Regions from separate parts of the Paenibacillus sp. GM2FR genome, predicted to be linked through region 2. Evidence: riboswitches for the same ligand, from Rfam matches in the RefSeq annotation. Region 2 holds a riboswitch; the other holds the start of a gene.

Region 1 (15,405 bases), on a different contig from region 2:
CGTGCCGGGTCGAGCCGGACGACCTTTGCGGCTTACCAGCCGGGCACGATTAATATTATGCTGCTGATCGACGGGATGATGACGCCGGCATGCATGCTGAACGCCGTGTTGACCGCGACGGAAGCGAAGGCCGCCGCGCTGCATGACCTGGGCGTGAAGGATCATGAAACCGGAGCCGTCGCGACCGGGACGACAACGGACGCCATGGTCCTTGGGGTCAGCGGCAATACAGCCTATGGCGTAAATCACCATTATGCCGGAACCGCAACCGATCTGGGCGGCATGATCGGCCGCCTTGTCTACGAGAGTGTTACGGAAAGCATTGTCGCCGAAAGAGAGGACCGGATATGACCGTCGTGTGGGTCATTTGGGCTGCGGTCGTGTTGGACCTGCTGATCGGAGATCCGAGATGGCTCCCCCATCCCGTCATTGGCATGGGGAAAGCCATCCGCCGGGTTGAAGGCTGGATTCGCCATTGGGCGACTTCCGCTCAGAGCCTGAAGCGGGCGGGGATACTGCTGCCGGTGATCGTGGCCGGCGGCTCCTTCGTGCTGGCGTGGCTGCTGCTGGAGCTGTGCGCGGCGATTCATCCTTGGCTTGCGTGGGGGGTGGAGATCGTGCTTATTGCGACTACGATTGCCATCAAGGGGCTGCGAGAGGCAGGATTGGAGGTCTACGGCCATCTTCGCTCCGGCCATATCGCGGAGGCCCGGCGCGCGCTCAGCATGGTTGTCGGGAGAGACACCGGCCATCTGGATGAACCGGAGATTGTGCGTGGAACGGTGGAGACGGTTGCGGAGAATATCGTGGATGCGGTCATCGCTCCGCTGTTTTTTGCTCTGATCGGGGGAGCGCCGCTGGCGATGGCCTATCGGGCCGTAAACACGCTCGACTCCATGGTCGGTTATAAAAACGAGAAATACCAGCATATCGGCTGGGCATCCGCAAGGCTGGACGATATGGCCAATTGGATACCGGCACGCCTGACCGCAGGGCTGTTGACCATGGTAGCTGCGATGTTTTCGCTGCAATGGAAAAAAGCAATCAAGATGGTCAGAAGAGATGCGCGAAAGCACCCCAGTCCGAACAGCGGCTTCCCGGAATCGGCCGTTGCCGGTGCTCTGGGCATTCGTCTGGGAGGCGAGAATTCCTATCAGGGTATCATCTCGTTCCGGGCTTACATGGGGGATGCTGATCGCCCGCTTGAAGCGGAGGATATCCGGGTGACCAACCGTTTGCTGCTGGGCGTATCGGTTTTGTTTACGTTACTGGGTACCGTGGTGCTCGGACTTGTTGCCGCATCAGGAGGAAGGTTATGGATATGAGGATCACGCTGCATCTGGTCCGTCATGGCCGCACGCTGTGGAACGAGGAGCGCCGTTATCTCGGTCACGAGGATCAAGGGATTCTGAGGGAAGGCAGACAGCAGCTTCTCCCGCTGCGGGAAAGGTTTTTTACCGGGCAGTTTGTCCGGATCTATTGCAGTGATCTCCTTCGATGCAGGCAGACGCTGAATGTTATCCTATCGGATTCAACAATGGCTGCTATTCCTGATGATGAAGCTTTGGGCAGGTTTATACCGGGTGTCGAGTATGATCCGCGCCTGCGCGAGCTTGATTTCGGGGATTGGGAAGGGAACACCTACGAGGATTTGAAGTCGGATGCCTCCTATCGGCGCTGGATTGATAACCCTGCAGAAGTTACGCCGCCGAATGGGGAGAGCTGGGAAGCGTTCCGTTCCCGGGTTCAGGCATTTTTGACCGGATTGTCTTTGGATTTGAAGGAACTGTTGCATGTGGAGGAAGATCCGGATACCCTTGTGCAGGCAGAGGCAGAGGCAGAGGCAGAGGCAGAGGCAGAGGCAGAGGCAGCTGGCTACGGCCTGGGAACACAGAGAGCGGGGCTTGATGTGCTTGTGGTCACCCATGGGGGCGTTATCCGGCAGATCGCCGCAGCCACCCTTCCGCATACGGAATTCTGGGGGACGCAGGTATCGCCGGGCGAGGAGCTCAAGCTGCAATTGACATGGGATGGAGAACGCTGGCAAGGCGTACGGGTAAGCGAATAAATGAAATCGTATGATATCGGTGCGGAATGGGCGATAACGGGATGAATCCGTATCCTGATGCATTTGAAACGACCGAAACTTTCGGTTGTAAGAGGAGGGTTTATCGCCTATAATCTTGGGCAGAGAAACCATGCTTGGCCTATCATACATAAATTCATATTATTTGCGAGGGTCCCGGACAGAAGGCGTTATTGTCTTTCTGCCGGGTTAATAGGGAAGCCGGTGCAAGTCCGGCACGGTCCCGCCACTGTGAAGCAGGGACTTCTCCATATGCCACTGAGCCATAGCGCTTGGGAAGGCGGAGAAGTCGTTACAGCCTGCAAGTCAGGAGACCTGCCCTCGGCGAATGAATGACGGTCCTTCGAGGAGAGGATTACGTTTGCCGAACCCATGCAGTTTGTATGGGCGGAAGTTTAAGGCGCTATCTGTGAACGGTTATCCAGATGTCCTTATGTTAAAACGTAATCCCTGAGTCCTTGTTTACGAGGAGTCAGGGATTTTTGCTTCTTTTGGAGTATGACGATTGATGTTTTTCTCCCGGTAAGGATCAGTTGAAGGAATGTAGACTTGCAGCGCCAGGTTCTCAATTATGTATAGGGGGATTTCAAGAGATGAAAGCATTGAACAAAACATGGTCCGTACTTCTGGTAGCCATACTGATGGCCCTGGCCTTGGTCGGCTGTGGAGGCGAAGAAGCGGCGCCGAAGGATACAACGCCGCCTGCACAGCAGGAAGAGCAGAATAACGAAGCGCCGGCAAATTCCGGCGAAGAGCTTAAAACGGCGTATCCGCTGACCGTTAAGGATTCAACCGGGGTTGAAATGACGTTTGAGAAAGCTCCGGCCAAAGTTGCATCCCTGACACCGTCCGAGACGGAAAAACTGTTCGCCTTGGGCCTGGATGAGGAAATCGTTGGCGTGTCCGATAATGACGATTATCCGGAAGCGGCCAAATCCAAGCCTAAATTGGGCGGGTTTCAAGTGAATGAAGAGGCTATTATTGCAGCCGATGCCGATGTGGTATTTGCCGCTTCGATGAATGCCCAGAATGCCGAGAAATTGCGTGAGCTTGGCGTTACCCTGTTCGTCAATGATCCGAAAACCATTGATGCCGTGATGGAGAACATCGAACTGATCGGGCAAATTACCGACCGTCAAGCGGAGGCGAAAGCGGTCGTGGATCAGATGAAGCAGGAATTGGCTACCGTTACGGAAGCCGTGAAAGCCGTGAAGGATGAAGACAAGAAGAAAGTATACGTAGAATTCTCTCCGGGATGGACTGTCGGCAAGGGCGAGTTTATGGATGAGATCATCACCTTAGCTGGCGGCGTCAACGCAGCCGGCGATGCGGAAGGCTGGTTCGAAATCAGCGAGGAAAATATTATCGCTGCGAACCCCGATGTCATTTTGTACACGGACGATGTGGTAGATGAAGCAACCAAGAAAACATTGGATCAGCTGATTAAGGAGCGAGGCGGCTGGGATCAGATCGATGCCATCAAGAATGATCAGGTCATTTCCGTGGATGCGAACCTGCTGAGCCGTCCGGGTCCCCGTGTGACGCAAGGGTTGATTGAAGTGGCGAAGGCCGTTTATCCGGAACTGATGAATCCATGAGTAAAAAACTTGCAGGATTCGGTGCGGCCGGCATACTCCTATTACTGTTAACCTTGGTTGTCAGTCTCGGAATCGGCTCCGTGCACCTGCCTGTGAGAGAGATTGGGGCGATGCTGCTGCACCGGCTGCCGGGAATCGGCGATTCCATCGTTCCGGGCTGGGAAGCTTCCTCCGAGCAAATCCTCATGAAGGTGAGATTGCCGCGGATCCTGCTTGGGATGCTCGTTGGAGCCTCCCTGGCGGTGGCCGGAGCCGCCTTTCAAGGCGTACTTCGCAATCCGCTGGCGGATCCGTTTACGCTCGGTGTATCCTCGGGTGCTGCGCTTGGCGCAGCATCCCTGATTTTTTTCGGGATGGAATACTCCTTTGCCGGAGGTTACACGCTGCCGCTGGTAGCGTTTATGACCGGAGCAGGCACCCTATGGGCTGTTCTGCTGTTGGCAAGGGATCAAGGAAAACTGCCGATCCACGGGCTCATTCTGTCCGGTGTGGTGATGCAGTCGTTTCTGGGCGCCGTCGTTTCCTTTTTGACGGTCATGTCCAAAGATACGGTAAACCAGATCCTGTACTGGACGATGGGGAGCCTGAGCATGCGTGGATGGTCGTATACGGCCATCCTTTTCCCGTATTTTATCGCAGGTTTTATATACTTATGGAGCAGGTCCCGGGCGCTTAATATTTTGTCGCTGGGGGAACGGCAGGCCGCCCATATGGGCTTGAATGTGGATCGGCTGAAGACCAGCGTGCTCATCGTGGCTACCCTGCTTGCCGCCGCAGCCGTGTCGGTCTCCGGCGTGATTGGATTCGTGGGACTTGTGGTACCGCATATGATCCGGCTGATCACCGGCTCCGATTATCGCGTCATTGTTCCACTGTCGGCTCTGGGCGGCGGGATATTCATGGTCTGGTGCGATACGGCGGCACGGTCCGTGCTGGCACCAACGGAAATACCGCTCGGTGTGGTTACGGCATTCATAGGCGCTCCATTCTTTGCGTATTTGCTATACCGGAACAAAAAACGGCGCAGGGAGGGTTTATCATGATTACAGCTCAAGGACTTGGCAAAGCCTATGGCAAGGTGCCGATTCTTGAAGGCGTGGACCTTCATATTGCCGAAGGGGAATGGTGGGGAATCATCGGTCCGAACGGAAGCGGTAAGTCTACCTTGATGCAGCTGTTATCCGGTGTGGAGAGTCCTACGAAAGGAATCGTGACGCTTCGGGGGAAGGCGCTTGGACACTATAATCGAAAGGCACTGGCCCGGATCGTGGCGGTGCTTCAGCAGGAAGGGCTTGATCCTACCGATTTTACCGTCCGGGAAGTGCTGGAGATGGGAAGATTCCCATTCCTGAACTGGCTTGGCCGTGAAGAAAAGGATGCAGCACCGCTCATTGAGGCCGTTATCCGAAAGCTGGATCTGCATGGACTGGAGGAACGGCGGCTTACCGAGTTAAGCGGCGGTCAACGCCAGCGTGTAGCACTTGGCAAGGTAATGGTCCAGGAGCCTTCGCTGCTGATGCTGGATGAACCGACGACTTATCTGGATATCCGCTATCAGCTACAATTCATGGATATGGTGGCGGAGTGGCGGAACTCGTCCGGGATTACGGTGATCAGCGTACTGCATGATCTGAATCTGGCAGCTCAATTTTGCGACAACCTGCTGGTGCTTGATCAGGGAAAGATCGCGGGGGTTGGCAAGCCGGAGGAAGTTTTGACAGCGGCGTATATACGCCAAATCTTTCGGGTGGAGCCCTCGATTGTCGCCCATCCCGAGAATGGTGCTCCGCAGGTGCTGTTAACGGCGAATAGCACGTGGTCCTGACCGATGTTGCCGCATGTTCCGCTGGGGATGTAAGATTTAGGAACAAGATATGAGGAGGTCGTTTCATTGACGGATACAATCGTGAATCGTTTAAATCGCATCATGGCAAACATTAAACCGCTGAGCGTGGAGGTGCAGAACGAAACAGCCGCTTATTTGGATACGCTGACGAAGCCTCCGGGCAGTCTGGGCAAGCTGGAGTCGCTAGCGATCCAATTAGCGGGGATCACAAGGAATATGAAGCCGTCGTTCACCCAAAAATCCGTCGTTGTCATGGCTGGTGATCATGGAGTCTGTGAAGAAGGAGTCAGCGCATTTCCGGCTGAGGTAACGCCCCAGATGGTCATGAACTTCCTGAATGGCGGAGCGGCTGTGAATGTGCTGGCCCGTCAGGCGGGGGCAAACGTGCATTGTGTGGACATCGGTGTTGCGATCGAGCTGAACCATGAGAAGCTGATGTCGCGGAATGTCGGCAGAGGAACCGCCAATATGGCCAAAGGGCCCGCGATGACAAAGGAAGCGGCACTGCAGTCCATTGTAACCGGTGCTGAGGTAGCCGCCGAGTTGGTATCGCAAGGAACGCAAATGTTCGTGACCGGGGAGATGGGCATTGGGAACACGACACCGAGTGCGGCGATCTTCTCCGTTCTGTCCGGCAAACAGCCATCTGAAGTCGTGGGCAGGGGAACCGGCGTAACCGATGAACGGCTGCTACATAAGATTCGAGTTGTGGAACAGGCTATACAAGTTAATCGACCTCATGCCGATGATCCCCTCGACGTGCTCGCCAAAGTTGGAGGTTATGAAATCGGCGGGTTGGCTGGACTGATTCTGGGTGCGGCTGCCCATGGCTGTCCCGTTATCATTGACGGCTTCATATCCAGTGCGGCGGCGCTGGTTGCCAAATGCATCTGTCCGGACGCCCTCCCCTATATGATTGCCTCTCATGTTTCGCATGAACAGGCACATGTTCTTCTGTTGAAAGAGCTGGGGCTGCATCCGATGCTGCAAATGGACATGCGTCTTGGCGAGGGTACAGGCGGAGTACTGTGCCTGCATCTGGTCGAGGCGGCGTGCCGAATCATGAATGAGATGGCGACGTTTGAGAGCGCCGGAATCAGCGGAGGGTCCATATGAGCCATCGTGGAAGCGTGTTGGTAACGGGTGGGGCCAGAAGCGGGAAGAGCTCATTCGCGGAGAAGCTGTGCATGAAGCGCTCGGAGTCCGGAACGTACGTGGCGACTGCGCAAGCCTATGACGATGAGATGAGGGAGCGGATCCGAATTCATCAAGGCCGTCGGCATGATTCCGCCTACGGTTGGGAGACGGTCGAGGAGCCTGTCGCCCTGCCGGAACTGCTGGATACGCTGGGCCAATCCCAACCTGATGCCCCTGCGGTGGTAGTGGACTGCCTGACGCTGTGGCTTACGAACGTGCTGTTGCAAGCCGAGCCTGAAGGAAGTGCCGCAATGGAAGAACGGCTGAGACTTCAAATCGGCAGACTGGCAAGAGCGGTGCAGGGTTATCCGGGAATGGTCATTCTGGTAACAAATGAAGTGGGGTCGGGGATTGTTCCGGAATACCCGCTAGGCCGAATATATCGCGACTGGGCAGGGATTATGAATCAGAGGCTGGCCCAGGCATGTGATGAAGTGTTTTTGGTGACTGCGGGAATTCCGATGGAAATCAAGAGCAGGGAGTATCGCATATGAGCAAGATGATCGAAGCGGCTGCGGCCGCTTTTCAATTTCTATCGAGGCTGCCGGTGCGGAGGGAAATTCCTTTTACGCCGGAAGTGCAGCAACGGAGCGTCATTTTTTATCCATTGGTAGGGGCGGTTATCGGTATTATCGTTGCCGGATTGGGACTGGGCCTAAGCTTTGTGCTGCCTTCTTTTCCTGCTGCTGTCATTCTGCTGGTTGTATGGGTAGCGCTGACGGGAGGGCTGCACCTCGATGGCTGGATGGATAGTGCTGATGCGCTGCTCAGCCATCGTTCGCGTGAGAAGATGCTGGAAATCATGAAGGATAGCCGTGTAGGTGCGATGGGGGTCATGGCGTGTATGCTGCTGCTCCTTCTGAAAGCTTCCTTGATCGTGTCTGTGTGGGATTTGTCAGCCGGGGCATGGAAACAAGAGGCATGGCTGCTGGTGCTCGCTCCCGTTTGGAGCCGCTGGTTTATGGTCCACGCGATGTATCGCTGGCCGATGGCACGGGGGAGCGAGGGTCTTGCCGCTCTATTTCACGGATTGACCGCCGGAAGGAGATCGATGGCAGGCGTAATGGCCGCCCTGTTAACGCTAGTTATTGTAGGTTTGCTATGGATCACGGCAGGCGAGACTAATCTGGGGATGATTGAAATCGGAGGAACCCTTGTCATACCCATCATCGCCTGGGCGGCTGGAAGTTTAACGGCAGAACGGATGAGCCGAAGACTTGGAGGACTGACGGGAGATACTTACGGAGCGCTTAATGAACTGATTGAGACGATTGTGTTAATATTTGTGGTTCTCCTTTTGAAGTTTACATGATATGATAGTAGAGTGATATCAGTGGTAATCCGATCAACATAGTCGACATAATCCGCATCGATGGGAAACTAACGATTTTTGACAGGAATTTTCTCAATCGGGTAATGATATGTTTAGAGTGGGCTGTAATGGATATGAATACATACTAGCGCACTTATGACATGAGGATGGAGCACATATATCCTTATTTAAAGAATGGGAGGAATCATTAGGATGGAAACGCTTTGGGTTATCATCAATGTCCTTGTTCTGATTCTGCTGGTCGGTATTTTGTACTGGATGCAGAGAAAGCATTACTCGTTTACCAAACGCGTGTTTGCCGGACTTGGATTGGGTGTGTTGTTCGGAGTGGCACTGCAGCTCATCTATACTTCGACCTCCGATGTGGTGGTGAAATCCACCGATTGGTTTAATCTGATAGGATACGGTTACGTTAGACTTCTGCAAATGATGGTCATTCCGCTTATCATGGTGTCGATCATATCGGCCATCATGAAGCTGAAGGGCGGAAAGAATCTGGGCAAAATGAGCGGGCTTATCATTACGGTGCTGCTTCTGACGACAGCCGTAGCCGCTGCTGTCGGGATTACGACCGCGCTGGCCTTCGATTTGTCCGCGGTGAATATCCAGGGCGGTGCTGCGGAGGAGCAGCAGGGTGCCCTGCTGCAAGAGCGGCTCGGGGATGTTGAGGGCCGTACGCTGCCCCAGCAGATCCTGGATTTCATTCCGAGCAATCCGTTTGCCGATATGACGGGGGCACGAAGAACTTCGACGATTGCGGTCGTCATTTTCTCGGCCTTCATCGGGATCGCCGTTCTCGGGTTGGACCGAAAAAACAAGGAGCAGGCGGAAACGTTCCGCAACATGATCTCTGCGGTCTACGGCGTGGTTATGCGCATTGTGACGCTGGTGCTTCGTCTGACGCCTTACGGGATTCTGGCACTCATGGCCAAAACGATCGCCACGACCGATCTTGCGGTGATCATAAATCTGATCGATTTCGTCCTTGCTTCGTACGTGGCTTTGATCGCGATGTTCATTATCCATCTGGTGCTGCTGGCGATATTCGGGTTCAACCCGTTCAAATACGTCAAAAAGGTGTTCCCGACGCTGACCTTTGCCTTTACGTCGCGTTCCAGCGCGGCCACGATCCCGCTTAACGTGCAGACCCAGAACAAAAAGCTGGGCGTCTCGGAAGGCATCGCGAACCTATCGGCATCGTTTGGCGCCACGATTGGGCAGAACGGCTGCGCAGGCATTTATCCTGCCATGCTGGCCGTCATGATTGCGCCGACAGCCGGCGTGGACCCGACCTCGTGGTCGTTCATCCTTACCCTGATCGTGGTCGTGATGATCAGTTCCTTCGGTGTGGCGGGTGTCGGAGGCGGAGCTACCTTCGCATCGCTCATCGTGCTCTCCACGATGAACCTGCCGGTTGCCTTGGCGGGCCTGTTAATTTCCGTCGAGCCGCTGATCGATATGGGACGGACGGCACTGAACGTGAATGACTCCATGACAGCCGGCGTGATTACCGGGAAAGTCATGAATGAAGTGGATAAAGACGTGTACAACGACGACAACATTGAACTGGATATGGTTCAGGCATAACATATCCGTGGGAGCCATCTTGAAGGCATTGTTTCTGCCGGAGGATGGCTCTTCTAGTACATAGAGAAAGCCCGAATACCGTATGTGAAACGGTAATTCGGGCTTTTTTCGTATGCTGAACATTGCATTATCCGAGGATGGTCAGTTCTTTCGGGAAAGAAGTCAACACCTCGACGCCATCCTTGGTTACGATCACATCGTCCTCGATCCGCACGCCGCCTACGCCTTGCAGATAAATGCCGGGCTCGATCGTGAATACAGCCCCCGGCTGCAAAATGTCCTGGTTCAACCCGTGGATGGATGGATATTCGTGAACATCCATGCCAAGCCCGTGCCCCAAGCGATGTACAAAAGCTTGTCCGTATCCTGCGTCGTCAATCACTTTGCGAGCGGCTTGGTCAATCGATCCATAGGTTACGCCGGGCTTTACAGCCTGAATGCCGGCCAGGTTCGCTGCGAGAACCGTCTCATAAATGTTGACGGCTTCGGGCTTCAGCTCGCCTACCGCAAAGGTACGGGTAATATCCGACGCATAACCCCCCGCATACACACCCAAATCGAACATGAGCAGATCCCCTGCTTCAATCCGGCGCGTACCGGGAACACCATGAGGCAAGGCGGTGTTGGGGCCGGATAATACCATGGTGGCGAAGGATGGAGCATCCGCACCCAATTTTTTCATTAAGTACTCCAGTTCTGCCACAACCTCAATCTCACTGACGCCGATTTTGATCTGGGCGAGGCCTTGTGTCAGAACATCCTCAACCAGTCTTACTGCATGCTTGATGATCTTCACTTCATCGGCCGATTTTCGGATTCGGAGATCTCGGAGCACAGCGCCAACATCCTCGATCCGGTTCGCGTTCACATGCTGCTGCAGCTGCTCATAACGGGAGACGGTAAGCTGATCCTTCTCTAGCGCCAGCGTACCGGCTGCGCCTTGAAACTGCTGCTTCAGCAAGAGATACGGATTATCGGTATCCTGATGCGTGACAATATGCTTAACCGTTGAAGCAGCCTCGGCTGCGTCTGCATCCAACGCCGGTACGATCAGCACCGGATCATTCGCAGAGGAGAGGAGCAGGCCCAAAAAGCGTTCATGGGGATCACTCGCAAATCCGGTCAAATAGTAAACATGCTTGGGGTCAGTTACCAGGACATGATCCCAGCCCTGTGTATTCATGGATTGTAGCAAACTTTGCATTCGTTCATTCATCCTGTTCATTCCTTTCTTAATCCGAAGACGGTTGTCACACCATTAATGTTAGGGTATCGCGTTCAATCGCGTAAGTAAAGTGGAGGGACTTGGCGGATGGCTTGTATTCGTTCAGATTTCACTTTATTTCTCGTTGATCTCGATTATGTATGTGCTGGTTACTATTTTATTCCCGGTATTCGAACCCGAGACGTGGAATTTGATTACGGATAAAACGTCACCGGGTTATAATCAAGCGCTCATCCAGCTCATCATATTTGAGACCGTGTTTAATGTGATATTTGTTATCACCGCAGTCATCGCATTATTTATACTTTATCGCAAAAAAAAGGCGTTTCCCAAATTGATGATCGGTTATATATCATTTAGTTTGCTGGTAAGCATCGTGGACTATGCTGCTGTTAGCCAAATTGAAATTATGGCTCAGGGGGATAACGGGAAATTCATGAGTGAATGGATCCGGTCGTTATTATACGCCAGTATCTGGATCCCGTATTTCATTCGCTCCAAGCGTGTGCGAAACACCTTCGTAAATTAACGCCTTGAAAAAATAGAAGCGTTTTTTCGCTGCCTCTTGTACAATAGATCTCGTACAAAAAGATTACGCATCTATTCGGAGGTAGGGCATCGTGACGCATCAATATCGTATCGATTATGCCGTCAAAGAGGATTTGCCGGCCATTGTGGACATTTACAATTCGACGATCTCAGGCAGAAAAGTAACCGCCGATCTGGAGCCGGTCACGGTGGAGAGCCGTATACGCTGGTTTGAAGAGCACAGCAACGATTTTCGTCCGCTGTGGGTTATGCGGTCCGATGACGGGATGGTGGCATGGATGAGCTTTCAATCCTTTTATGGTCGTCCTGCCTATAACGGCACAGCTGAGATCAGTATATACGTAAACGAGAAATATCGCGGCATTGGTGCCGGCAGCATATTGATTCAGAAGGCAATCGAGGAGAGTCCGCGCCTTCGCGTCAGTAATCTGGTCGGATTTGTATTCGGTCATAATGAACCAAGCCTCAAGCTGTTGAAGAAGTTCGGCTTTGAACAATGGGGGCTTCTCCCCGGGGTTGCGGAGCTTGACGGCATCAAGCGGGATTTGGTCATTGTAGGTCGTGCCGTTTAAGTGTCGATTCGTTTAATGGATTGATTTATGCTGTTCTTTAAAGTAGCAGACTAACCTATAAAAAAGCTGTCCCTCCGGTAAATGAGAGGACAGCTTTTTCATGGTGTTATGATATTGACAGGAAGCATTCGCGCTGTATATTTGGATATGTTTAATTTCTTGATATAGTATAAGGGGCTTTAAGTTCCAGAGGAAACGGGAGGTTATATTCGATATGAACACAAACATAACCAATATGAAGCCGATACGGTTTCTGGAAGGCGAGCGGATCTACTTGCGTCCCTTTGGAGAAGAGGACACCGCAGCGTATTTTCAAACGCTGTTTAATCCTGAAACACGGAGGCTGACCGGGACGAAGCAGGCTTTTACGATGGAAGGGGTGCGTCGGTATATCGAGGAGAAATCCGGTAATCATGACACCATCCTGCTGCTGATCGCTTTATCGGATAACGATCAGATGATTGGCGACATCGCGCTGCAGGATATCGATTATGTGAACCGGAACGCCAACATGCGAATCGCCCTTGATAATGGTGAGCATCTTGGCAAGGGGTACGGACCGGAAGCCATCAGGCTTTTGCTCGAATACGCTTACGGAATCCTTAATCTTCATCGGATCGAACTGCAGGTGTTTGATTATAACAAGCGTGCCATCAAGGCATATGAGAAGGTGGGCTTCAAGCGCGAAGGGGTTCAGCGAGACGCTTTGTACTACCAACATCGTTACCATGATTCCATTATAATGAGCATGCTGGAGGAGGAATACAGGGCGCTGTACCATCAAGGGCAATAGCATCCTGGCTGCCTGAACCATGAAGTTGCGTGCAAACCATTCGTGGTTTTCTGCATTCCAAACCCTTGCCGCCATCTAGTACGCTTGGGGTAATGTCGGATGTAAAGGATGTGCGTGATTTGAAAACAGAGATTCATATATATCAAGCGGAACGGAAGGATCTGGACAAGGCAGCCGCTCTGTTTAATCAGTATCGTCAATTCTATAAGCGGGAAGCTGATTGGAATGGGGCCGAGCAATATATCAGGGAGAGGCTGACCCAAGGCGATTCCGTAATTTATTTAGCGGATTGCAATAGCGGGGGAACCCTGGTCACGGCTGGCTTTCTACAGTTATATCCATCCTTCTCATCGCTATCGATGTCCAGGTTGTGGACCTTGAATGATCTGTACGTGGATTCCGAATATCGCGGGCTTGGTATCGGAAGGAAACTGCTCCATCAAGCCCAAGCGCACGCCCTTCAGACCGGAGCCAAGGGGCTGACCCTGTCCACGCAGCTTCATAACGTGCCTGCTCAGCATTTGTATGAATCCGCAGGGTATGTGCAGGATGAAGAATTTGCGTATTATTATTTGGATTTATCATAACGCAGGGTCATCAATAACAAACAAAGACGATACCTCCTTCCGGAGTATCGTCTTTGTTTGTTATTGATATATCGAGCGTATTTTGCGGAAAACCTCAACCCGGGCTATTTTAAGTTCCCACATCTGGTCCAGCAGCTTCCGCTGCATATCTTGATCATCTGTTGCTTTCAGTTCATTGTACAGGGCAAACATGCGGTCATTGATTTGGTTCACGCATTGCCACAGCTCTTGTTCCGTGCATTCCTCCGACTTCACTTGGTTCTCGCCCTGCGGTTCCTGCAAGTGATGAAGTGTACGAATAATGTCTGCTTGCCACTTCCGATCTTCTAAGCGAATAGCCAAACCGAGAAGATCCAGATAATCATCGAGGGTCAGAGATGTCGGTTCTTTATCGCATTGATCCAAGTTGAAAGCCCCCTTAGCAAACTGCTAATCATCTTTATACCAAGTATTATACTTGGTATTGTGAGTTTTTCAAGAGGAAAAATAACGAGTATATTGTGATAAACATGCTTTCGCTTGTTGCAACCATGCGAAGGAATCAATATAGTTAAATGTGACCGTATTTTTCCAATCCAAGGAGTAATATGAATGAAGGTAATTCTCGTAGATGACGAACCGTTGGCCTTGAAATATTTAGAACGTCAGCTGTTAAAACTGGATACCCTGTCTATAGATGTAATAGGTACATATACGAATCCCTATGAAGGACGAAACGAAATACTTGCAAGGGACGTCGACATCGTGTTTTTGGACATCAGCTTGCCGGAATTGAACGGCATTGAGCTGGCAGAGCAGCTGCTTGAGCAGAAGCCTCATCTCTGTATTGTATTTGTGACGGGGTATCACGAATATGCAGTCACCGCGTTTGAATTGAATGCTGTAGACTATATTGTTAAACCTGTCCAGATGGATCGAGTCGCCAAAACGATGGAGCGTTTGCGAAGCCGCATAGCTTCCAGGCCGGAAGAGGTCATGGAGCCCCATCGTAACATTCGGATGACAATGTTTCGCCAGGTTATGATCGAGCAGCCGAATGAGCAGGGGCAATTCGCTCTGCTTCATTGGCGGACGACCCGGGCTCAGGAGATATTCATCTATTTGCTTCAGCATAGAGGACAGCTTGTACGAAAATCGGCATTGATCGACATGTTATGGCCGGAGTTTGATATGGATAAAGCCTATCCTCAGCTGTACACGGCCATTTATCATATCCGAAAAACACTGGAGCCTTTTGATACCCGATTCCAAATCACCAACACGACGGAAGGCTATGTGCTGAATATCGAAGGCGTGCAGCTGGATATTGAGGAGTGGGAGAACTGGTTGATGTCAAATCCCTCCGTGTCGGCCGAGTCCATTGAAGGACATATTGAAATGATGAAGTTGTACACGGGAGACTATCTGCAGGAATATGACTATTGGTGGGCAGAAGGGGAGCGTCAAAGGCTGAAGGAGCTGTGGCTTAGCGTTTCTTTGTCCATGGCGGAATGGTATGTGGATCAGGAACGCATCGATGAAGCCATATTATGCTACTTCTCGATCCAGAGACAGCACTCCCTGGAGGAGAAGGCTTATTTTTCATTGATGAAAATATATGCTTTGCAGGATAACCCAGCCCAGGTGCACCGTCAATTCAGTCTTCTGTGTCAGGTGTTAGAAGATGAGATGGGCGAGGAGCCCAGCCCTTACATTGTGAAATGGTACGATGAATGGAGTAATGGAATCCAAGTCACTAATATGAAATAGATCTAATAGCCAAGCCCGCATACGATATGAAATCACCGGTTGTTCAACCGGTGATTTTTTGTATATTTCTGCCCGAATCTGTGGTCCTTCCGGTGGTTGTTCAGAAATTGTAGAGGATGGTCTCCTATACTATGGAGTGAACCATAACAATCGGGAGGTACATGATTCGGTTATGAAATTCATTCGGAAATTTAAGGAATCTTCGCTGCATAAGGCCATGGGTTTGGAGCTTGGAACGTTTCGGGAGATCGAGCTTGATGCGGAGAAGGACCTCCAGCATTGC
Region 2 (15,405 bases):
GGTAATATATACCACATTATCATACCATATATGATTTTTCTATTATTTTCTTAATATTTCGACATTTTGTCTTATGCAAGATTTAAAGCATTTTTTAGGGAATTTCCATCTTTTCTTCCTATATAAATCTAGCAAGTCAATACCTGCTTCAAAAAAAAGCGAATCCGATAATTCAGCATACTCGTATATGTATAATAGAGTGACGTGCAACTTTTTGGAGGTGGGCATAATGAATACTGGGATCAGTGGATTAGACGGACTGGATGAAGAGAAGCTATCAGAAATTCGCGAAAATGCCGCAAGGCTCTCGGACATGAAACAAGAAGTGCCCGTGGAAGAACTGTTCTCGGAATCATTTATTCAAAGACATACCAAGTTTTCTTCGATCGGTCACTTGCTGAAAGCTGCAGGTTATGAGGGAAGCACAGATGAAGAGTTTGACGAATTCATACTAGGACACACGATTAATCCATTTATCGTTGAACATACCCCATTTCGCAGCTGGCAGGATTTTCAGGAGCTAGCCGTATCCGCTTATATCACGAAATGGCTGGGACTCTAAATATTCAATCCAACATCCGCCTTTGCACAGGCGAGGGAAGATAACCAAAGAAGCCCCTCTAACCGAAATGTTAGAGGGGCTTCTGATATATTTTTTAAGGGGTGCTTTTATCATAAACTCCGAATATTAATGGGAGCTTAAATTATGATTAAAGGGACATAAATTGTTCGATGGGGCACAAAATATACTCCCCCCACCAATGGTGGTTTGCATGTGCATGGAGGAGTACTGTTCCTTCCTATTTCAAAATAATCAGGTGTATTTTATTCGGTTGTAACTGTTGCCGTCTTGGTCTTGTTATCCCAGACCACCTTGGCACCTAATGCCTCACCGATGGCCCGAAGCGGCACATAGGTCACGCCATGCTCAAGCTTGCCATCCGCGATCTGCTTCCCGTTTACGATGACATTTACTTTATCCTCCACCGTAACAGCCCCCTCTTTCTTCTGAAGCCCCAAATACTTACCAATGCCATTCACATGTCCGAGCACAATAGAATCCATAACATCCTGCCGTTTAAGCTTGGCTGCATCAGCCGCCACATCGATAAACAAGTTTTCGGTTAAGACAGCAGGCATCTTAGATTCACGGACCATATGCAAGTTAGCGGCCTTCTCCCCCCGATCGATGACTCCAAAGGGTTTAATGGCACTCATGACCTCCGTATGAATAACATTCTGCAATTTTACCGAACCAGAGTTTGCCGAGGTATATCGATATGACTCAAAGCCCCCGGCACCGCCACCCGCGTTACAATGGATGCTAACTAGGATATCGGCACCAGCGGCGTTTGCCTTACGAGTCCGCTCGGCTAATTCAAGGAACACATCTGAAGACCGGGAGAGTAGTACTTGGACATTGCCATATTCAGCTTCCAATCGTTTCTTCACAGCAAGAGATACGGCTAACACGATTTCCTTCTCCTGTAGGCCGTTTCCGGTTGCTCCGGAATCCTTCCCGCCATGCCCTGCGTCAATCCAAACCTTTTTCACGATCATTCACCGCCTTTGTAGGTTGTTGAATAGCCCGGTGATCCATTACAGCGAAGGCAACTGCAGCAATTTCTTCCACTAATGCTTCCACGCTTATATTAGGCAAGCAACTGTAAGTCCTACTGCAAGGACGAGTATAATATATAAGATACTCCACTCTGGTGCATTCGGTGTTTGCTTGAGCCTATATTGAAGGGCCTAGATACAGTTTCAAGTCACCTTTTGAGCATAGGCACAAGCCTCTTGTTTTACATTTAATGGAACCCCGAAATTGAAATTTGCGTATTGTCGTGTAAGGGATTGATTCTACGGTTTACCATGTTCGTCGGTGCCATTCATATCTGGCTTGGTCTATTCATATTCAGATATTCCGAAGAAATGGCAATCCGAATGAATTGGGATGAATACCATTTTATTTTCATTGAGCCTTTGGTGAGGGGCGGATTATATGTCTGGTTTTGTACTTATCGTGTTTGCTGTCGTGTTTCTTATACGTGGTTTATTGCGAATACGCAAACCCACATGGGGTTCCTTATATAGAATCTGGAGAATAAAGTACGAGTCTGAACCAGGTTCGGACTACATTCAATATATCAAATCCAGTGGACTTCCTCTGCTGATTCTGGGATCCATTTTATTCGTGGCTGGAATTCTAGTTTTAGTTCTTTGAGCATCTTTTATATGGCGGTTTGTCCAGGTCCTCGCCGTTTCCCGAGATCGATATACTGCCGATGGGTCCGCACTGGAAGCGACAGACAGCTGACTGCCAATGAAAATTTAATCAGCACAGACCATGATTCACACTTTACACAAAGTGGTTTCTCTCCTAACATCCCGGTAACACACATTCCGTACAATGTCCCTATCGCAACCCATTACATCGATGAAGGGATATGACAAAATGAAGAAGAAATTCAAGAAAATACTCGCGCTGCTGTTGCCGGTCACGATGATTGCGGCACTGCTGTCCGGTTTCGAAGCGTCCGCAAGTCCGGCCGCTTCCCCAGATATCGACAATAGCTTCAAGATGGCCATACTGCCGGATACGCAAAAGTATGCGCGCTACAAAAACGAGCTTTGGCTGTCGCAAACGAATTGGATTGCAAAGAACGCGCAAAAACAAAATATTGTTTTCACCGCACATTTAGGAGATTTGGTCGATCGTGCTGATGAAGATTACGAATGGCGCAACGCCGACGAAGCGATGAAAGTACTTGATAAAGCCAAGCTTTCGTACGGTTTTTTGGCAGGAAACCATGACGTGCTCAACTCGCAGCAATACGACAACGAGCGGGATTTGGCCAAGGAACCGTTTTTGAACTATTTTTCGACAGACCGGATGAAGAACATTCCGGGTTTTACCGGCCATTCTGAGAACGGATTTAATTCCTACTATATTTTTGATGGGGCCGGGAAAAAGTACATGGCACTCTTCCTGGATTGGAGAGCGTCCGAAGAGACGTTGAAGTGGGCTCAAAAAGCAATCGACAAACATCCAACGTACCCGGTCATGGTGTTCACCCACCAACTGCTGAACATTTCCAACGACAAAAAATCAGCCGTCATGACAGATCACGGGCAATTTCTATGGGACAAGCTGATCGCGAAGAACGATCAAATCTTCCTCACCGTAAACGGTCATCATCATGGTTATGCTCACACGATCAAGAAAAATAACAAAGGTCACGACGTCGTTATGATGGTCGTTGATTATCAGAGCGCCTTCCATGGCGGCAACGGAATGTTACGAACATTTGAATTCGATATGGAGAAAAACCGCATTCATACATCCTCCTTCTCCCCATGGGTTATGGGAATGCCGGAGAAACAAAGAACCCCGTTCGATGAGGAGAGATTAGTAGACGATTTTAACGATTTTACAGTCGCGATGGATTTTGAAGAACGGTTCTCCGGATTTCAGCCCAACATTTCTGTCAATAAAGAAGTACCGAAAGTAGAAGGTACAGTCGCTTACTGGCAAATGGACAACCGTTCGGCCGCTGAAGGACAAGCTGTGGCAGGCAAGGGAGCAGCGGTCAAAGATCTTTCCGGAAAAGGCAACGATTTGTACCGTATCGACGAAGGCGACGCCAAGCCAGGCGATTTGGTCTGGTACAAAGGAAATGCGCAAAATCCGCAAAGCAATTCGGGCATTCGCTTCTTCAACAACAAATCGGAAGAGAAAGGCTCGTATTTGCAAACGTCCGATCAAGCACCTATCAATGCATTGACATTCCCGAACGGATATACGATTGAAGCGGTCGTGAAGATCGGGCCTGATTTTGACGCCGACAAGCATTCCTGGATGGGCATTCTGGGCCGGTACGGCACCGGACAGGACGTTGGCAAGAAAGAAGGCGACGCCGAGGCTCCGCTAGCAACGTTGGCTGTCTCAAGCTTGCGTGAAATTCAATGGGCGTCCTTCCCGCTCAATTATGGAAGCGAGCAAACGAGTTGGTCCTGGGAAATGGACGACAGCTGGCACCATATCGCGCTGGTCAACGAGGGGCAATCAACGAAGATGTATATCGACGGCGTGGAAGTACTGCGCAATCCCGACACGAAGCCGCGGGGCATTGCCACGATCGGCAAACCGTGGATTATCGGCGCGAGCCAGTATGCCAATAAGCTGGACGGCGTATTTAACGGATGGATCAGCGAAATTCGTATCGTCGACCATGCACTGGAGAAAAAAGATTTCTTACCCTAGCTAGACGCATGCGCAAGCGCCGGGATGATTCCCGGCGCTTGCAGTGCTCCTGCTCGCTTTTATTCTGAGTTTTTCTGCCAGAGATATTTGAGTTGCTACTGCTAAGGTTGATCAATATATAAAAGCTACGGGAAATTCATTCTTGGAGGCGAATTTAAAACTATCTTTAACAATGATCACAAAAACAGCGCGGCCCCGAAAAAACGGGAAGCCGCGCTGTACTTATGTTTATGAAGATGCTGGTGAAGGGAATTGAACCCCCGACCTACGCATTACGAGTGCGTTGCTCTACCCCTGAGCTACACCAGCAAATGTGGTTCGATGTTATTCCTCACGAAACAACAAAAATTATTATAATACTTCAGCAACAAAATGCAAGCCCTATTCTTACGGAAATATCCTCCGAAAATGGCGGCATTACCCGCCTAACTTCTCCTGCACGGACTGGATCTTCTGTTTGCTCGAGGAAACTTGGTCCCTGCGGTCGTCGATCTTCACGGAAGTCGATACGCGCTGGGCACCGGACAGAAAAGGTGCTTCATGCAAAGCCTCAATCGCCCGCCAGATCATGCTGAGCTCTCCCTCGATGATGGTACTCATCGAAGTCAGCTCATAGGATATTCCATCCTGCTGTTTCAATATACGCTGCATCTCGGCAACATAAGAGCTTAAACTCGTTGTTGCGGTTCCGATCGGAATCACCGTTACCTCCGCTATAGCCATCTTTTAAAACCTCCCTCGTTCCCATCTCATCTGTTATGGAATGCTTTAAACTTCCGGATACAGTTATCATATCAATTCTAGCCCTTCATATCAAAGTCCGTCCGTCTTTAGCTCCACACAAGATATGGTGTTCCTTCCTTGTCTCGTCCATACGAATACATCTTATTTTGTCAAAACGATAATATACGTGGTATCAGCGCAGAAAAGGTCGCATTTGGTCACAATTCAGGAAATGTTATGGCCTTTTGGCAGTTTCTTAACTGGCACAATGACCGCTCGTTTGCTATAATTCTTTTTGCGTTCAATTTTAAGAATATGGTTTACAAACACAATATATTGGGTTAAATTAGATTAACAACAACCAAATATAGTGTATGTAGGTGCCGGATCAACCTATAAGGCAGTCCGGCTTAATAGGGAAGCATGGTGTAAATCCATCACGGTCCCGCCACTGTAAGGGCTCTTAGGCTGTTTATGAACATCTGCCATCCGCATACGACATATGCCACCGAGGAACCGGAGCAAGGTCCCGGGGAAGGCAATGTCGAGGGAAGAAGCCCAAGTCAGGAGACCTGCCTATATACAGATAGACACCAACCTACGGGGTTTTAGGTAAGTGTTCGTTAAACTTGCGTCTGTACATAACATCTTGCCCGTTCACGGGCTTATGGCAAACGTCATTTTCGAAACACAGCGCACGGACATTTTCAAGCCTGCCCGCGGGTTTTAGAAAATGTTTTTTTGATGTCCTTTTTCATATTTCCCCCGAAGAAAGCGAGGAATTTATTCATGCCCCAGCTCGTAGTTAAACCGAACAACCGTCAGCTCGCCTTTGATGAAATTCGTCTCTCCGTCTATGCCGACCGGACTCTAAAAGGATTGGACATGCTCGATAAGGAGCGTCTGCTTCGCGGCGTCAATGCCAAATTGCGCGGTGAGCAAGTTACCGGCGAAGAAATCAGCAGTGCCTTCACGATGTCCGCCCTTGAGCTTGTAACCAAGGAAGAGCCGAATTGGAAGTTTGCAGCTGCGCGTTCGTTTCTGACCTCTTTATATAAAAAAGCGGCCACCAACCGCCGATACAAAGCCTATCCGGAGGAACCGTACGGTGCCTTCTACCCGCTCATTACGGAGCTTGTACAGAAAGGCATCTATCGCGAGGATCTTCTGACCAGCTACACCAAAGAACAAATCGAAGAGCTCGGCGAATACATCGATCCAAGCCGCGATCTGCTGTTTGATTACATCGGTCTGTTGACGCTGGCTGAGCGTTACCTGGCAAACGACTTTGACGGTCGCGTCATGGAACTTCCGCAAGAACGCTATATGGTCATCGCGATGTTCCTCATGCACAACGAGCCTGCCGACAAGCGTCTTGACCTTGTCAAAGAAGCCTACTGGGCCATGAGCAACCTGTACATGACGGCTGCTACGCCGACCATGTCTAATGCAGGCAAAAAAGTAGCCGGCCAGCTTTCCAGCTGCTTCATCGATACCGTGGACGACTCCCTGGAAGGAATCTTCGATTCCAACACGGATATCGCTCGTCTCAGCAAAATGGGCGGCGGCATCGGGGTCTACCTCGGTAAAGTCCGTGCACGCGGCTCTGACATCCGCGGTCACAAGAACACCAGCTCCGGCGTTATCCCTTGGATTCGCCAGTTGAACAACACCGCTGTTAGCGTTGACCAATTGGGAACTCGTAAAGGCGCAATCGCCGTTTACCTGGATGTGTTCCACAAAGACATCCTGTCCTTCCTCGATCTGAAGTTGAACAACGGTGACGAGCGCATGAGAGCACATGACGTGTTCCACGGTGTATGTCTACCTGACCTGTTCATGGAGGCTGTAGAAGCACGTGAAGAGTGGAGCCTGTTCTGTCCGCATGAAGTGAAGAAAATCATGGGCTGGAAAGACGAGAGCGGCCGTCCGCTGGGCTTGGAAGACTTCTATGATCAAGGTCAAGGCGAAGGCGAATTCCGTCAAAAGTATGCTGAAGCCGTGGCGAACCCGCTGCTGCCGCGCATTACGGTACAAGCCATCGACATTATGAAGCGCATCATGAAATCCCAGCTTGAGACGGGCACGCCGTACATGTTCTACCGCGACACGGTCAACCGTGCGAACCCGAACTCTGCGCATGGCATGATCTACTCTTCCAACCTGTGCACCGAGATCATGCAGAACCAATCTCCGACGGTCGTTGAGCAAGAGGAGCTGGTTACGAAAGACGGCCAAACCCGGATCGTGATTTCCAAAATCCCTGGCGATTTCGTTGTCTGCAACCTGAACTCCATCCATTTGGCTCGTGCTGTACCTGCCGGTGTGCTGGAGCGTCTCGTTCCGATCCAGGTTCGCATGCTGGATAACGTCATCGACATTAACAATATTGAAGTTCTGCAAGCTCAATACACCAACAGCCAATATCGTGCGGTCGGTCTCGGTACCTTTGGTCTGCACCACTTGCTGGCGCTGGAAGGCATCCGCTGGGAATCCGACGAAGCCGTTGCCTATAATGACAACCTGTATGAGCACATCAACTACCTGCTCGTCAAATCCAGCATGGAGCTGGCCAAGGAAAAAGGCCACTATCCGAAGTTCAAAGGCTCCGACTGGGAGAGCGGCGAGTACTTCACGTTCCGCGGTTACACCGACGGCGAGCATGAAGGTAAATTCGTAACCACCGAACAATGGCGCGAATTGCAGCAAGAAGTACAAGCGAACGGTGTCCGAAACGCATGGCTGTTTGCCATTGCGCCGAACGGCTCCACTTCGATCATCGCGGGTTCCACGGCGAGCATCGATCCGTTGTACGAACTTCTGTCTTATGAAGAAAAAACCACCTATAAAGTGGCTAACCCGGCTCCGGATCTGTCCGAAAAAACGATCTGGTACTATAAAACGGCTTTCTTGATCGACCAGCATTGGTCCATCAAAATGGCTGCCGCCCGTCAGCGTCACGTTGACCAGGCGCAAAGCTTTAACCTGTATGTCCGCCCTGATATCCGGGCTTCGGAATTCCTGGAGCTGCACCTGCATGCCTGGAAAGCCGGCATCAAGTCCACGTACTATGTACGCAGCCGTGCGCTGACGATTGAAGAGTGCGAAAGCTGTGCTAGCTAACTGTCGATAGACCTAATTTCGAACCCACCCAAACCCTCCCTTCCAAGGGAGGGCCCCAAGGGCTCTGCCCTCTGGACACCCGCAAGGTGTGCATGGTGTGAATGAGGCGCTTCTACGTTATTCTGGTGGCTAGGAGCGCTTTCTCCCTTCGGGAACGCTGGAATGTAGTGCGGAGGCTAATGAGTTACTTCGTGCGTTTAATTGAGCTGCTGTCTGCTGGGATCGCTCTCCCCTTGGGAATCGCTTCTCATGCGGTGCAGGGACCATGTGTTACTTCGTGCGTTTGGTTGAGCTTCTGCCTGCTGGGATCGCTCTCCCCTTGGGAATCGCTTCTCATGCGGTGCAGGGACCATGTGTTACTTCGTGCGTTTTGTTGAGCTGCTGTCTGCTGGGATCGCTCTCCCCTTGGGAATCGCTTCTCATGCGGTGCAGGGACCATGTGTTACTTCATGCGTTTGGTTGAGCTGCTGTCTGCTGGGATCGCTCTCCCCTTGAGAATCGCTTCTCATGCGGTGCGGGACTACTGAGCTACTTCGTGCGTTTTGTTGAGTTACTGCCTGCGTGGATCGCTCTCCCTTCGGGAATCGCTTCTCATGCGGTGCAAACAAGCATCAAACGGCTGCATGCGGGTGTTCCCCGCATAGCAGGAGTGTATAAGCTTTCTAAATAGAAGACTACAAGGGTAAGGGTATCCAATCGGAAGAGTTTACGTCCGCATTTGGGAGTCCTTTGCAACCTTAAAAATACATTCAGGCAAAGGGCGGACAACAAGCGGCTGGAGATGGATACCCGTCCCGTGAATATGCTGGGAATTGTCCCTCAGCTTTGCCTATTCGCCGCCCTATCATGATATACAAGGAGAGAAAATCGGCATGCAAATGCAAAAGATATTTAACACCGAAGCACCCAACCGCTCCACTCGCGTCATTGAAGGTGAATGCTCCGGGATCTTGAACTGGAACGACATTCGGATGCCTCATATGTATAAGCTGTATAAGGTCCTGCTGCTGAACCACTGGATCGCAGACGAGATTCCGATGTCCAAGGATGCGCAGCAATTCCCCCGCCTGGACCCTGAAGAGCAGCGCACCTTCAAGATCAACATCTCCCTGCTCGCTGTTCTGGATTCCATGCAGACGATGTTTGTAAGCGACGTGAAGCGTTATTTCACCGATTCGTCGCTCGAAGCCATCTCAGCCATCATCGGTCAGCAAGAGGTGGTTCACAACCAATCCTATTCCTATGTTCTTTCCTCCATCGTGTCGGAGCAAGAGCAGAAGGAAATCTTTGAATACTGGAAGCATGATCCGGTACTTCTGGAGCGCAACCAGTTCATCTCGAACATTTACCAGAACTTCCGCGACAATCCGTCGCCGCAATCCTTCTTCGAAGCGATGGTAGCGGACCTGATCCTGGAAGGCATCTTCTTCTACAGCACGTTTGCCTTCTTCTACAACTTGGCTCGTGACCAGAAGATGATGGCAACCAGCCAGATGATCTCCTATATTCAGCGTGATGAGAACCAGCACTGCTACTTCTTCGCCGAAGTGTTCAAGCAGCTGCTCAAGGATTTCCCTGAGCTGAACTCCAAAGAGAACATCGACTACCTGTACCGCACCATCGACCGTGCCGTCGAGCTCGAAACCAACTGGGCCCACTACACGCTCAGCAATGTGCGCGGCATCGATCTGAACGAATTGGGCGATTACATCAAGTACATCGCAAACCGTCGCATCACCATGATGGGTCTGGAAAAAGCCTACGAAGGCGTGGACGTTAACTGCATGCCGTGGATCAAGCCTTTCTCCGATGAAGCCCTCAACGCAACGAAGACCGACTTCTTCGAAGCTAAATCCCGTAACTACGGCAAAGTTGGCGACGACAACGGTTTTGACGATCTATAAGCTCCTCTCCATAAACACAAACCTCCGTGATCCCTTAACAGGAATCCACGGAGGTTTTTTTATTACTACATATGATCGGCCACAGTCCATTTCTCTTACTTACGGTTTATAAGTGCTACCCCTTGGCTGCCCATACCTCGATCTCTACCTGAATGGACGGCATCGCCAGTGCCGGCACGTAGGCCATCGTCATGGCCGGCGCCTTCCCCCCGTGGAATTTCTCCCATACCTGGTGGAAGTGATCCCAGTCGACCTCCTGAGCCGCCCAAATGTTGATTTTGACGATATGATCCGCCGACATCGCTTCCGCAGCCAATAACCTCTCAATGTTCGCCAAGGTATTCTCCACCTGCTGCTTCATATCTTCCGGCAAGTTCCCTTCCCTATCGGTTCCCACCTGACCGGAGAAGACCACCAGCCCGGCCCCTCTCGGAACCTGGGTTACATGGGTATAAGGCCCGATCGGCGGGGCGATAACAGGCGGATTATACCGCTGAATTGGAGACGGCTGCTCCTCATCGGCTTCATTCAAAATAGCCAGCGTCTGATGGTCCTCCCACTTTCCGTTAATCTTTACGTTTTTCCTGGCAATGCCCTCCTTATGGAATCCGGCTTTCAAAAGCACTTGGATCGAGCCCAGGTTGTGCGGCATCACGCCGGCCTCAATCCGGTGAAACTTCAATTCCTGAAAGGCAAACTTCACTACCAATTGAACCGCCTCGGTCATATAGCCCTTTCCGTTATGGTCTTGGTCCAGAAAATAACCGATCCAGCAGCTCTGCAGATTCCCCCGCACCACTTCGGTCAGCATAATCTCGCCGATCAACACTCCGGTGTCCCGCAGTCCAATCACATAGAGATACCCCTGATCCGCCTCGCTGGATTCCCGGGCCTTTCGAATCCGTTCGAGTTGTCCTTCACTGGTGTAGAATTCGTCTCCTCTTAAGCCCGTGAACCGTTGGAAAAAATCCCGGTTATCCAGCTCAAGCTTCAGCAGTGCCTCTACATCCGATTCCTCTACCGACCTGACATAAATCTGTTTCCCTTGCATGAACATGGTACACCTCTCCTTTGTTCGAATCATTTAGAAATGCAAAAAAACACCACAGCGCACCTGTGGTGTACATGCCGATCTATGCAACCACAAGCAAGCGACCTGTGGTGTTCAATTCCACTGCATCCTCATTCGGTCACCGAATGGAAGGATCCTTGATCGCTGAATATCCGATTTTGGACACACTTCTCCCATAATCGGACGGATCAAAGAAAACAGCGGTGGAGTATCCCATGCCTTTTGCCAAAGACGCCAATGATCTTTTTTTCATGTGAATACCCCCTTCTGCTTCGCGCGGTTCATCTATGCTAAACATCTATGTTCATGCAAAAATCGCTCGCCTTACAGCTCGAGTCGCAACGTTAGCTTTACATAATCTAATGAACCATAGGATACATGATTTGGCATGAATGATCAAATCCAACTGGATTCACATGACCGTTCCCTTCGGATTGTTTTTGGCCGGTCCTCTGCCCTGCTTCAGATGCTTCAGTTGGGCAACAATGATGACACTGATCACCACCAGCAGAAACCACGAGCTGATTTTGCCGATATGCACCAGACTCCATGTCCGCTCCTGACCCGGATAAGTCCAGGCTCCGAGAAATGTGGAAATATTCTCAGCAATCCAGATGAAAAAGCCAATCAGCAGAAACGACAGCACCAGCGGCATCCGCAAGGTTTTTCCGTCCACGTCAAAATACACCATGGTTCTGCCGAAAACCACGAATAGCAGTGCCGTGAGAAGCCAGCGTGCATCCCACACGTAGTGATGGGTAAAGAAATTGGCATAGATCGCTGCGCTGATCAGCACGGTCAGCACAGGCAGCGGCCAGCCGGTAATGCGCAAATTCATTCGACGCCAAGCCTGGCATATATAACTGGCTACACTGGCGTACATGAAGCCGCTGTACAGCGGGACCCCGCCAATTTTGCTCCAGCCCTCCTCCGGGTAAGACCACGAGCCCATATGCACTTTATACAGCTCCAGCATCAAACCGATGACGTGAAAGACGCAGATGACCTTCAGCTCATCCCATGTCTCCAGCTTGCTCACCAGCATCCCGATTTGGGCCAAGACGCATATGAAAAGGATGAGGTCATACCGCGGCAAACCCGGAATCTCAACCACCTTGGTCAGTCCCAGCGCGCCGAAGATCATAACCGGAAATATGCAGGACAAGGCCTGATGATAACCGAACACCCACAGCTTCCGTATAAATTCCATAAGCTCCTCCTACCACCTGCATTCGTATACTTCACCCTACCACAGACCGCGAATGGAATAAAAGAACAGCGTTGTCATAATTAGTCCCAGCCATTGACGGGCGTAAAGCAAAAAAAGAGAGCAGCCCTTCAGCCGCTCTCTCATCAGTTTACGTCCTTTTTGACCATGCTTGGGGTTTTCGCATAACGCCAATGATGCAGTTCAACCAACCCGTCCAATCGCTTGATCCCTTTCGGGTTACCCTGTCTTGCGCTAAGCTTCAACAGCTCGAAGGATCCTCTTCTCCACATGGCCGACGAACGCCGGATCAGAGCGCGACAGGGTGAGCCGATTTTTTCTTTTTGACCCGTAACAAAAATGTAAGAGGTATGGCAATAACCGCCACCATCGTTCCGATCATAAACACGTCATCAATGCCCATCGTTGTCGCGGCACGCTGGGTCGAAGCCCCCGCGCCCATGTAATAGGACGTTCTGGATACCACCAGCGCGCTGAATATGCCGATGGATAACGAAGCGAGCCCTTGGCGGGCCCAGTTCGTGATGGACGATGCGTGACCTGAATATTCGCTGGACACCGCGCTCATCGCTGCGTTCGTTAACGGCATATTGCATAATGCTATGCCAAGGCAGCGAACCAGCTGCAGCAAGGAAATGTACATAACCGACGTGTTGGTGCCGATTCCGCTGAAAGCGAGCGTGGCTGCCACAATGATGAGAACTCCCGTGATCACCAGCCGGAACGGACCGATCCGATCATAAAATTTTCCGATAATCGGCGACGCAGCTGCCATGACAATCGCGCCCGGCAGCATGATCAATCCGGTATCCATCGGAGACAGCTTCAGCACGGTCTGCAAATAGAGCGGCACCAGCAAGGTTCCCGTATACAGGGATATCGTCACGATGCAGTTCAGGATTAAGCTGTACCGAAATCGGGGGAATTTAAACACTTTAAGCTGCAATAACGGGGATGAAATCCGCAGTTCCCAATTAATGAAGAACAGCAGCAGTAAGATGCCGGAAAGGAGCAGGGACAGCGTCTTCCAGGATCCCCAGCCCCAGTCGTTACCATGGCTGAAGGAGAGCAGCAAAAGAGTACTGCCGGCCACCACCGTCAAGAATCCGAGGAAATCGAATGTCTTCTTCCCGGTCAGTCGGTAAAATGGAATGAATTTGCTAACGATGACCATCGAGATCAGGCCGATCGGAATATTTAGAATGAAAATCGATTTCCATCCAAAATATTGCACCAGCCATCCGCCAAGTGTCGGTCCGATTACCGGTGCCAGCATGGAGGCCAGGCTCCATAGACCCATGGCATAGGCTTGCCGCTCCCGGGGGAATACCTGGTAGATGATGGTCATCGTAATCGGGATAATCATCCCGCCGAACACGCCTTGCGTAATCCGGAACGCAATCAAGGTCTCTATATTCCAAGCAACGACGCATAATAGCGACGAGAGCGTAAAACCCATTAATGCGAGGACAAACAGCCTCTTATAACTGAGCTGGTCCCCCATGTAACCTACGATAGGAGCCACAATCCCCGTTGCCAGCAGATACCCGGCCATCAGCCATTGGGTGGTGCTCAGCGTGGCATCGAACTGCTCCATTACCACCGGAAAGGCCACGTTAATGGTGGTGATGCTGAGCACCGCCAGAAAATTACCGAAAAAGATAGCGCTCATAATAAGCCAAAATGAAGATTTATCTTGTGTATTCACATGAAGCCTCCTAAACAAAGTAATCCCGCCCGGATCTGGTTAACAGAGCTGGAGGCGGGATTCGAAAGAGCATGGTCTTAGGTTATGGAAATAATTTTTTGCCAAGCAATCGCAATAAAATGTATAGGTTATCCGCCTCATCCTCATCCAACTGCTTAAAGGATTCCATGACGGCATAATCCCCCTCGCTGCGCGCATCGAGCACAAGCTGCCGGCCTTCTGCCGTAAGATTGACATAGTGGCTTCGTCCATCACTGGGATTTGGCGTTCGAACCACCAATCCCCGCTGTCCCAGAGCGTCCACCAAATACGTGATCGTTGCAGCCTTAAGCTCCATAAGCTCAGCCAACCGGTTGGGAAGCAGCGGACCCTGCTGCTCGATCAAACTTAAGATTTTATACTGATTCATCGTTAAATCGTTCTTTCTCAAGTGACTCAAAAAGGATACGACCCGATGCCTCGTCATTTTATCCGATAACTCACGATACATATCCATGAGTCTCTCCACGCTTGCTTCGCTTCCGTTCTTCAGGGCATTTCACCTCGGCTTCTATTTTAGTTCAATGATTCTAACTTGTAAACACCATTTTCACGTTTTCATTTCCCGATCCCCTGCTTAATTCATGATTTATCGTCGAATTACTTAGATTATTCAAAGTTTATGACAGGGAATCCAGCTGCTTTAATCCATTAAGAAAACACCTTTCAGAAACGTCCCCTCAAGGTATGTCCTCTAAAAGGATTCACCTAATCTAAATCCTCCGCTATACAAAAAAGGGCCCCGTAAGCAGCTTATGCCTTCGGAACCCTTATATTATGGCTAATCCTCATCGTCTGCAAACAATTCATGAAGCATCGCTTCCCGGCGATTCACAAATTCCTTCGTGATCATATAATGATCCGTTTCCTCCAAGCTCGACTCTTCCACCCCTTCGGAAGTCAGCTTGTAGATGACGGAATCCGGATAGGCCATGACAATCGGCGAATGCGTGGAAATAATAAACTGCGAGTCTTCCTGGACCAGGTCATGGATGCGTCTGAGCAGCGCCATTTGGCGAAACGGGGACAACGCCGCTTCCGGCTCGTCCATGATATAAAGCCCCTTGCCGACGAAGCGGTGCAGAAACGTCGCAAAGAAGGATTCCCCGTGGGATTGATGATGCAGCGACTTTCCGCCATAGGACTGCCAAAGCCCCAGCGAATCGACCTCGGAGGCCACATTATAATAGCTTTCCGCCCTGAAAAAGAAGCCGTCCCGCGGCTTCCGGACTCCTCGAACCGTACGGATATATTGATACAGCACAGAATGCGTCTCCGCCGTAGAAAAAGAGAAATTGATGGTGCCTCCTTCCGGATTAAACCCGAGGGCCGCGGCAATCCCCT

Evidence for each region. A riboswitch is a leader RNA that binds a small molecule or an ion and turns the genes downstream of it on or off. The one in region 2 is predicted to bind cobalamin.
Region 1: another riboswitch for cobalamin. It lies ahead of PAEVO_RS19365 (ABC transporter substrate-binding protein); the one in region 2 lies ahead of PAEVO_RS24025 (ribonucleoside-diphosphate reductase subunit alpha).

The regions. Positions count from the first base shown of each region.
Region 1 covers NZ_MKZM01000008.1:4,261,257-4,276,661, reverse strand. Annotated here, with positions in the region: gene PAEVO_RS19380 (adenosylcobinamide amidohydrolase) at 1-351, shown strand, start outside; gene cbiB (adenosylcobinamide-phosphate synthase CbiB) at 348-1,325, shown strand; gene PAEVO_RS19370 (histidine phosphatase family protein) at 1,316-2,068, shown strand; cobalamin riboswitch at 2,221-2,423, shown strand; gene PAEVO_RS19365 (ABC transporter substrate-binding protein) at 2,680-3,684, shown strand; gene PAEVO_RS19360 (FecCD family ABC transporter permease) at 3,681-4,727, shown strand; gene PAEVO_RS19355 (ABC transporter ATP-binding protein) at 4,724-5,509, shown strand; gene cobT (nicotinate-nucleotide--dimethylbenzimidazole phosphoribosyltransferase) at 5,576-6,646, shown strand; gene cobU (bifunctional adenosylcobinamide kinase/adenosylcobinamide-phosphate guanylyltransferase) at 6,643-7,221, shown strand; gene cobS (adenosylcobinamide-GDP ribazoletransferase) at 7,218-8,039, shown strand; gene PAEVO_RS19335 (L-cystine transporter) at 8,253-9,647, shown strand; gene PAEVO_RS19330 (M24 family metallopeptidase) at 9,775-10,863, opposite strand; gene PAEVO_RS19325 (DUF2569 domain-containing protein) at 10,943-11,401, shown strand; gene PAEVO_RS19320 (GNAT family N-acetyltransferase) at 11,493-11,993, shown strand; gene PAEVO_RS19315 (GNAT family N-acetyltransferase) at 12,208-12,786, shown strand; gene PAEVO_RS19310 (GNAT family N-acetyltransferase) at 12,897-13,373, shown strand; gene PAEVO_RS19305 (hypothetical protein) at 13,434-13,778, opposite strand; gene PAEVO_RS19300 (response regulator) at 13,965-15,122, shown strand; gene PAEVO_RS19295 (hypothetical protein) at 15,295-15,405, shown strand, end outside.
Region 2 covers NZ_MKZM01000009.1:663,570-678,974, reverse strand. Annotated here, with positions in the region: gene PAEVO_RS24050 (hypothetical protein) at 230-562, shown strand; gene PAEVO_RS24045 (N-acetylmuramoyl-L-alanine amidase) at 826-1,554, opposite strand; gene PAEVO_RS24040 (LamG-like jellyroll fold domain-containing protein) at 2,456-4,264, shown strand; tRNA gene PAEVO_RS24035 (tRNA-Thr) at 4,502-4,573, opposite strand; gene PAEVO_RS24030 (MTH1187 family thiamine-binding protein) at 4,682-4,987, opposite strand; cobalamin riboswitch at 5,349-5,581, shown strand; gene PAEVO_RS24025 (ribonucleoside-diphosphate reductase subunit alpha) at 5,777-8,110, shown strand; gene PAEVO_RS24020 (ribonucleotide-diphosphate reductase subunit beta) at 8,983-10,014, shown strand; gene PAEVO_RS24015 (GNAT family N-acetyltransferase) at 10,130-11,071, opposite strand; gene PAEVO_RS34710 (hypothetical protein) at 11,205-11,339, opposite strand; gene PAEVO_RS24010 (DUF817 domain-containing protein) at 11,499-12,296, opposite strand; gene PAEVO_RS33960 (hypothetical protein) at 12,440-12,586, opposite strand; gene PAEVO_RS24005 (MDR family MFS transporter) at 12,604-14,022, opposite strand; gene PAEVO_RS24000 (MarR family winged helix-turn-helix transcriptional regulator) at 14,105-14,518, opposite strand; gene PAEVO_RS23995 (AAA family ATPase) at 14,843-15,405, opposite strand, start outside.